Regions from separate parts of the Paenibacillus suaedae genome, predicted to be linked through region 2. Evidence: riboswitches for the same ligand, from Rfam matches in the RefSeq annotation. Region 2 holds a riboswitch; the other holds the start of a gene.

Region 1 (4,524 bases), on a different contig from region 2:
CTGTTCGGCGTATGCGGCTGGCTGAATGCTTGCGGCAAGCAAGCAGAGGAGAGCAGTGGCAATCAGAATGCGTTTCATATGCAAATATACTCCTTGATGTAGGTTAGAATCGATCAATCATGGCTTACTATTCCATATTTGCAGTAAACTTATACGCACTGATACCCATGCATTCCTAATGAGAATACAAGTAATCCTTATTTGTTGTTAGACTGCTTCATCTTCTCCAACTCTTCCGACACGACGAAGGCAAGATCTTCGTTGTTGTACATAGACAGCACGGCGAACAAAGTGTCGTCAGGAATTGGTCCGGCCTCCTCCTTCGGAACCGTAAGATCAATTGCCTGCTGCAATCGATAGTTGTCGCCCTGCTTCGGGTATGCGCGATGATAGAGCTCGGCTGGATCAAGATTATGGTTCACACACCATTGTGCAAAGATAAGAATCATCATTTGCTCATCACGCTCATAATTGTCGATAATTTGTTGTTCTACTGCACTACGCGTCATTGCAAAAACTCCCTTACATAGATTCATACAGCTTATTATAACGAAGATGAATTGTGATTCTCAATCCTATTACTTAATTGAGAGGGAAAGACGTTGCAATGATCGGCCTGTAATGCCAATTGGAGATGAATGCTCATACTTACTTACTCGCTTAGCTTAGAAAGCGTCGGATATATATGGATGAAGTCGCGGAACGAACTGCTCTAGAGTTTCAATACTGTTGATGGAACCTGCAATAAATCCGTTATCGAATAATTCGCATGGTCGCTGATAGCCAAGCAGCATGGTTGTGAGTGCTCTAATGTTCATGGACAGGGTGTTGGTCGTGTTGACAGTGGTACGAACCTGCTTCCTATCTTGAGAGTGAATAGCAGCTTGCCCGTTCTCAAATTGAATGACTACATTATTCCACGGAGCCTGGTCGTCACTTATGTACAGAGAGAGGGGAGGGTGTGCAGGTACAGGTGCAAACGTATATTGCTGTAGAAATAATGTAATATCTACAATTCGTGCCATGACAAAAGGTTGTATGGTACGAACAATTCGTGGAAGGTTCAAGGCGAAAAACAGGCGCTCATTCTCACAAAGACGCATATTTACTTGCTCTACCATAGAATCATGCTGACAAATATAATTCCATAGCCCCTGTCTAGAATCCCTTGTAACGCACATGAATTCATGTACATGCATAGCATTATTTTTTATCTCATACAACATATACCCTTGAGGCTGCGAATGCTCACTATAGTACACCGCCGCGGTGCGATTATGATAGTGAGCAAGCCACCATTCGTGATCGCGAACGACCATACCTGAATGCTGCAATGACCATGCGTCATATACCGCTTCAATATCAGTAGAATGCGTATCCTTGGTATAGCGGCGAACAACGCCTGTCAGTTCAGGATTCAATGGAATTAGATCATGCCGGCTGAATTGGCAAGTCATGCGGTCGCTGAATACTTCCCAGCCTGCTTTGCGATAGAAGGGGATGGAGAAAGGATAGAGCATGGATATAGAAGTTCCAGCGGCCTGCATCACGCGCAGTGAGTGGTGCAGCAATTGCTTGGCATATCCTTTGCGTCGAAATTCAGGATATGTGGCAACCCCACCGATTCCACCCATCTTCAGCTTATTCTGGCCGATATAGATGTGAAAAGGAAGGATATGAAGCTTCGCAGCGAGCTTGCCTTCATCGTACACACCAAAAATCTCATGTTTCCCCAATTTATGCAGATATTCTTCATAGTCTTCAGGTTCAACGCTGTACTGGAAAGAATACTCGGATAGCGATATGGCTTCAGAAAACTGTTCCTTGTTCAAACGAGCAATTGACATTGACAATCCCCCTCAATAAATGTGTGTGCCGCTGTATATGATCTATTGTAGATGAAATAGACAGGGATGCAACGATTGAATGAAGAAGGTTCGATTGAAAAGTAGGGATGGTAATATATGCAAATGGTGAAAACTTTCATGAAAATGCGAAATGTCATATTGCTCAATCTGAAAATCTAGATATAATGAAGTCAGGGCATGTCAAGGAAGCAACAGCATGCTACTATGTGGATTGAATATGGATCTTCAGGGCAGGGTGAAATTCCTGACCGGCGGTATGGGTGCAGCTGCGCCCGAGCCCGCGACTCGTTGTTCGCTTACTCGGTTACTTGTAACATGTAAGCATCGAACGGAAGAACAGCGACTGATTTGGTGAGAAGCCAAGGCCGACGGTATAGTCCGGATGGAAGAAGATCTCGCACACGTTGTTTGGTACAACTGCATACAACAACAGGTCTAATGCGAATTTTTCTCTTCTGCATGTCTAGATCCTATATTCAACAACCTTGGAGGTTATTGAATATGGAACATCGTATCCAGGCCGACACACGCATGAGCAGCTCCGCAAGAGGAGTATGGTTCGTTGCGATGGGAGCGGCACTGTGGGGAATTGGCCCACTGTTCCGGGTATGGGTCATGGAGTCCATGACTTCGACCCAAATTGTATTGATCGAGCATCTGATGCTCGCCTTGTACGCGATCCCGGTGTTATGGATGCACCGGAAAGAGCTGCGAAACTGCACATGGAAGCATGTACTGGCATTGCTGTTCCTGTCATGGGGCGGCTCAGTAATAGCGACCATTATGTTTACCGAAGCATTTGCACATGGTGATGCGAATGGCGTACTGCTGCTGCAGAAGCTGCAACCAGTCTTTGCAATTATTTTAGCGCGGCTGTTGTTGAAGGAGACGCTCCCGCGTCGCTTCTCGCTACTGCTTATTCTTGCTATTATCGGTACGTATTTATTGACTTTTGGATGGTCTTTGCCAATTGGGCATTACAATGAAGTCATTGGCTTCAGCAGTCTATTGGCACTTGGAGCAGCATTCCTATGGGGCGGTTCCACAGTTATGGGACGGTTGCTTCTCGACAAAATGGAATATGAGACGGTCACATCGCTGCGATTTTTGATGGCACTCCCTCTGCTCATCGTGCTGACATCATGGGAGTCACCAAGCTGGAATTTCGCCGCATCAGAATGGGGGACACTGTCGTTCTACATCTTCTTGCAGGCTCTTCTTCCAGGATTGGTTAGTCTCTTGCTGTATTATCGCGGTCTATCGACTACCAAGGCCTCATATGCGACTCTGGCTGAGTTGTCATTCCCATTGGTAGGGATGATGATGAATTGGTTCGTGTTCCATCAGGCGGTCACTGCAGCGCAAATTTCAGGATTCGTTCTCATCTGGATTGCGTTGTATATGGTATCAAGACAAAATTAATCGGCGGTGGCAGTGCTATGATTCTTAATGAAGTTGCTGTCAATCGTCTTCCATAAATGATAAGAGACCCTGTCTGCTATGCCTTGAACGCATAGCAGACAGGGTCTCTTATGTTAGTTAGGTTAGAAGAAGGAATTGATAGCGACAAGAATGATGATAGCTCCGCTTAGCACCGTGCTGAATTGTCCTACTGTATAGCGTCCTATGCGAATGTTGGCCATCTTCTGCCCAAGCACGGCACCCAGCCACAATGTGACAAAACTGCCGATCGCTGCGGTTAGGGATATGGCGAGCGGTGATAATCCGATAAGTCCAGCACTTAGGCCATTTGTAAGCGCATTGGCAGACAGTGCAACGCCAAGCACAGCTGCTTCCCATAAGTTAATCGTTCCCGATTTATCCTTATCCGCTTCCTCTGGTCTCTGCAGCATTCGCTCTAGTGAAGAGCTTGAATTAGCTTCACTGCTTGCTTCTACTGCAGCGGTCTCCGTCGAGTTGCCATGGTGAGAGGTCAGTAGAACAATGCGGATTCCGACAATAAGCAGGATGAATGCGGCAAGCAAGGTAGGCAGTATACCAGGAAGAACCTGCGATATCCATTGACCGAACATGAGACCGGCCATACTGAAAATGAAGCAGATGAGCGAAATGAATAGATTCGAAAGGACTCCAATTCGTATTTTCCGTATTCCGTACGATATTCCCACCCCTAAATTATCTATACTCGAAGCGACTGCTAATCCTATAATCATAATCCATTGCATGATGAATCTCTCCCTTGGTTAATTCCCTTGATTCGAAGTTATAAATGGTTGTTAATTGAATGTCATTTGCCGTCCTGTCAATCGTGAAGCATCTGCAGCACAGTTTCCCTCGGAGGCACGAACACTAGCTGATGCTCACTTCCTGCTGAATAGGGCAGGGGGGGGTTCGAATGACAATCTCCAAGCTGGAATTTGCGTTTGCTCATCTCATCTACATAGAACACATTCCGAAATACTACCGATGTGCCATCCTCTTGATGGACTTTGGAACATTGCAGGCAGTAATACATAGCTGTTCAACTCCTTATTGTGGGTATAATCCGGTGCCGCTTGCAGCACTGTTGAGGTATCATATGTCACGATGTTGAGAGTTGTGAACCAGAATCGCCGAAATGTTGAAAAAAAATCAACAGCAAGCTGATTGGCCTGTGATAAGAATCAACCGCATGCTGATGGGAGATGTGTTGAGG
Region 2 (4,524 bases):
CCATGGGAATAATAAGACGCCCGAGGAGATCGAAATGGCGCTTGATGCCCGCATCGGCTGCTTTGTTGTTGATAATTTCACGGAGCTGAAGCTGTTGAATGCGATTTGCCAAGAACGCAATCAGTCCGTACCTGTGCTGCTCCGCGTTACACCGGGTGTTGAGGCACATACGCATGAATACATTTCGACAGGTCAGACGGATTCGAAGTTTGGCTTTGACATCGGCAATGGTACGGCGCTTGAGGCTGTGCGTCATGCGGCGGATGCAACTCATTTGGAGCTGCTGGGCATCCACTCGCATATCGGATCTCAAATATTCGAAACTGAAGGATTCCAAATGGCGGTTGAACGCGTTGCACAATTTGCTCGTGGGGTGAAGGAACAGCTAGGGATCGCATTCCGGGTTGTGAACTTGGGCGGCGGTTTCGGCATCCGCTATGTAGAAGGGGATACGCCTCTGCATGTTCGCGATTATGTAAAGGCCATTACAGATGCTGTAAAGCAGCATTTTGCTGACATCGGAGAATGTTTGCCTGAAATTTGGGTAGAGCCAGGCCGCAGTATTGTTGGAGAAGCGGGAACAACACTGTATACAGTTGGCTCTGTGAAGGATATTCCAGGAGTGCGCAAATATGTAGCTGTTGATGGAGGGATGACCGACAACCCTCGACCAGCGCTGTATGAGTCTCGTTATGAGGCACTGCTTGCTAACCGTTCGACTAATGAGTCCACGGAGACAGTGTCGATAGCAGGAAAATGCTGCGAAAGCGGCGATATGCTGATTTGGGATGCTGTGCTTCCTGCCGTCCAGCAGGGCGATCTGTTGGCTGTGTCCTGCACAGGTGCGTACAATTATTCGATGGCAAGCAACTATAACCGTATTCCAAGACCAGCTGTCGTGTTCGTGCACAAGGGGGAAGCGGATATTGTTGTACGTCGTGAGTCGCATGAAGATATCGTGCGCAATGACTGCATTCCAGCTCGTCTACGCAACGAGCCAGCGCTGAAATAGTACGGGATGTGACGATTGCAAGCTCCACGGCAGCAGTTGAATTTCACATCCGAAGTTACACCATATATGGAAATTAATACAACACCCAATCTTCTGTCTTGTCGTGGCATAACGATGAGGCAGAAATCGGGTGTTTTCTTTTTGTTAAGAAATAACGTATAATCGGATGAGCAAGCGTGAGCATTGTACATATGGAAGGAGACGATACATGATGAGCAAATATGCATTGATTGAATTGGAAAAAGGCGGCACGGTGAAAATCCAGCTCCATGAGCAAGAGGCACCAGGTACCGTTGCAAACTTTGAGAAGCTGTCCAACGAAGGTTTCTATAACGGCTTGACATTCCACCGTGTTATTCCGGGCTTTGTAGCGCAAGGCGGTTGCCCGCACGGAACAGGTACAGGCGGCCCAGGCTACACAATCAAATGTGAGACAAAAGGCAACCCGCACAAGCATGAGCGTGGTGTACTTGCGATGGCGCATGCCGGCAAGGATACAGGCGGTTCCCAATTCTACATCACTTACGATGCATTCCCTCACTTGGATGGCGTGCATACGGTATTTGGCAAAATTGTAGAGGGCATGGAGCATGTAGATGCTGTTAAGCAAGGCGACAAGATGAAGCAAGTTACCATCGTGGAAGAATAGAAATAATTGAGGGAAGGCGTGTATGCAGCTTGGCTGCTGCACGTCTTTTTTATTTGAACGCATCTGAATGGTTCCATGCGGTGAAGCGACACAAGTTGCATTTTACCAGGTCAGGTGGTACACTTCTAAGTGCAACATCTTAGAAACTAATTTTATAGCAATACGAATGACAGACCTTCAGGGCAGGGTGAAATTCCCGACCGGCGGTGATGAACCTATTCTTGCGTGTGCAAGGTGTTCTTAGTCCGTGACCCGGGTGGATTCGTCCACACGGTGGATCTGGTGCAACTCCAGAGCCGACAGTATAGTCTGGATGGGAGAAGGGGCGTCAGGAGAGAAGAACTCGATAATTAGTTCTTTCAAGTTCTTATTTTCACAATTTCATGAGCATTCCAGGCGAAATGGACGGCGAATACCTGCGTAAGCGCGAGGTTTTCTATTCATCTATCGTCGTATTTGACATATGCGAAATCGATGCAGTTTGCTGAGAACATCCTTGTTGTCGGTTTTATTTGTCATATACAAATGGAAATTATGCTTATGTGCGACTATTGTGAAATTAAGTACATACCTGTAAGCTCAATCAATCATGCCCTTCGGAGGATCCGAAGGGCTTTTTTGCGTTAGCCTTGATCTGTTTGTGGAAAGGAGGATACCCAATGTCTGCTGTTATCAATGATGAACTGTACATGCAGCTCGCTGTGAACATGGCAGAGCAGGTGCTTGGACAGACCGATGTGAACCCTGCAGTTGGCTGTGTCATTGTGAACGAGGGACGAATCGTCGGTCTTGGAGCTCATTTGCGGCGTGGTGAAGGCCATGCGGAAGTCCATGCTTTACAGATGGCTGGTGAAGCGGCCAGAGGAGCGACTGCGTATGTGACCCTTGAGCCATGCAGCCACTATGGGAGAACACCGCCTTGCAGCCTGCGATTGATTGAAGCGGGAATCGCCCGTGTCGTGATCGCTTGCGTCGATCCGAATCCAGCGGTTGCAGGGAGAGGAATTGCTCTACTGAAGGATCATGGAATTGGGATAACGTTGGATGTGCTTCGGGAGAGAGGTCTCGCACTGATTGAAATGTTCGCTAAGCATATTACGACCGGCATTCCGTTCGTTACCCTCAAGACAGCAAGTACGCTGGACGGCAAGATCGCCACTTTGACTGGTGACAGCAAGTGGATCTCGAATGAGCGAAGTCGTGAACTCGTTCATTCGATGAGGCACCGTCATCAAGCGATTATGGTAGGCATAAGCACTGTACTTGCGGATGATCCATCGCTGACAACACGTCTGTCAGTCCCTGGGGTAAACCCAGTGCGCTTGATTGTAGACTCGAAGCTTCGGATCCCTATGGACGCCAAGGTCGTAACCGATCAAGCTGCACGAACCTGCATCTTCACAACTGCACGGGCAAGCGGGGAGAAGCGGCGTGAATTGGTGTCCCGAGGCGTAGAGGTCTTCGAGTGCGGAGAAAGCGAGAAGGTAGACCTTCAGCAGATGATGGAATGGTGCGGCCAACATGAGATCGGATCCATACTCCTTGAAGGTGGAGGTCGATTGAATGGGGCGATGCTAGAGAAGAAGCTGGTCGACAAAGTTGCAATATTTATGGCTCCGATTGTCGTCGGCGGTCAGCATGCGCCTGGTAGTTTTGTGTTTGAAGGTGTAGAGCGGATGCAGGATGCATACCGGCTTCAGCATGTGGAGGTTGAGAAGCTCGGAGATAATATCTGCATCACTGGATATCCGTTCGGCAAGCGTGAGGTGGAGCATTTGACTCATTCCAGCATTAAAGGAGGAGCATAGCAATGTTCACCGGACTCATTGAAGAAGTGGGCTCACTGCAGTCTGTGATGAATCGGGGCGAGGCGATGGTGCTTCATATCCGAGCATCTAAGGTTCTAGAAGGCATGAAGCTGGGGGATAGCATCGCCGTCAATGGTGTTTGTCTGACCTCAACGTCCTATGATGGCAGCTCCTTCATGGCGGATGTGATGCCGCAGACGTTCCGCCATACGAATTTGAAGGATTTAAGGCCGGGCGATCCGGTCAATCTAGAGCGTGCAATGACAGCAGGCGGACGATTCGGCGGTCATATTGTACAAGGACATGTAGATGGTCTTGCAACGATTGTGGGACGAACAAGAGATGCGAATGCTGTTGTCATCGAATGTCGGGCGAGTCGGCCTGAGATGGCGAAATATATGATTCCACAAGGTTCTGTCACCATTGACGGCATCAGCTTAACCCTAACACGAGCAGAGCATGGAGAGTTTGCCGTATCGATTATTCCACATACGTTGGCGCAAACCGCTCTTCAGCGCAAGCAGCCGGGTGATACCGTCAACATTGAATGTGATGTGCTTGGCAAGTATGTGGATCATTTGCTCCGGTATGGTAGATCAGGGCCGGAGAACGAGACAAAGGATTCGGATCGTTCTGGTTCTGGAGGTCTTAATGCAGCGTTTTTGGCAGAGCATGGTTTTATGTAATGGTGAAAGGGGAGGAACAACATGAAGGAAGCATTTCACTTTGATTCGATAGAAGATGCAATTGCAGATTTGAAGCAGGGCAAGGTCATCATTGTGGTTGATGACGAAGATCGGGAAAATGAAGGCGACTTTATCGCGTTAGCCGACAAGGCAACACCGGAAGTTATTAACTTCATGATTACAGAAGGCCGAGGATTGGTATGCGTACCTATTACGCAGGAGCGTGCCGAGGAGCTTGAGCTTCACCCAATGGTTGCACACAATACGGACAATCACGGTACGGCATTTACCGTATCCATTGATCACGTAGATACGACTACTGGCATTTCAGCGCACGAACGCTCACTAACGATCCAGAAGATGCTGGAT

Evidence for each region. A riboswitch is a leader RNA that binds a small molecule or an ion and turns the genes downstream of it on or off. The one in region 2 is predicted to bind FMN.
Region 1: it holds a riboswitch for FMN, as region 2 does, so the genes downstream of both, RQP50_RS22450 (DMT family transporter) here and ribD (bifunctional diaminohydroxyphosphoribosylaminopyrimidine deaminase/5-amino-6-(5-phosphoribosylamino)uracil reductase RibD) in region 2, are expected to answer to the same signal.

The regions. Positions count from the first base shown of each region.
Region 1 is NZ_JAVYAA010000006.1:239,795-244,318, reverse strand. Features, by position in the region: gene pdaA (delta-lactam-biosynthetic de-N-acetylase) at 1-78, opposite strand, end outside; gene RQP50_RS22460 (hypothetical protein) at 198-509, opposite strand; gene RQP50_RS22455 (GNAT family N-acetyltransferase) at 666-1,847, opposite strand; FMN riboswitch at 2,086-2,266, shown strand; gene RQP50_RS22450 (DMT family transporter) at 2,370-3,290, shown strand; gene ytaF (sporulation membrane protein YtaF) at 3,413-4,054, opposite strand; gene RQP50_RS29385 (DUF3973 domain-containing protein) at 4,132-4,344, opposite strand.
Region 2 is NZ_JAVYAA010000001.1:1,635,014-1,639,537, forward strand. Features, by position in the region: gene lysA (diaminopimelate decarboxylase) at 1-1,012, shown strand, start outside; gene RQP50_RS07260 (peptidylprolyl isomerase) at 1,224-1,661, shown strand; FMN riboswitch at 1,831-1,990, shown strand; gene ribD (bifunctional diaminohydroxyphosphoribosylaminopyrimidine deaminase/5-amino-6-(5-phosphoribosylamino)uracil reductase RibD) at 2,321-3,469, shown strand; gene ribE (riboflavin synthase) at 3,472-4,155, shown strand; gene RQP50_RS07275 (bifunctional 3,4-dihydroxy-2-butanone-4-phosphate synthase/GTP cyclohydrolase II) at 4,177-4,524, shown strand, end outside.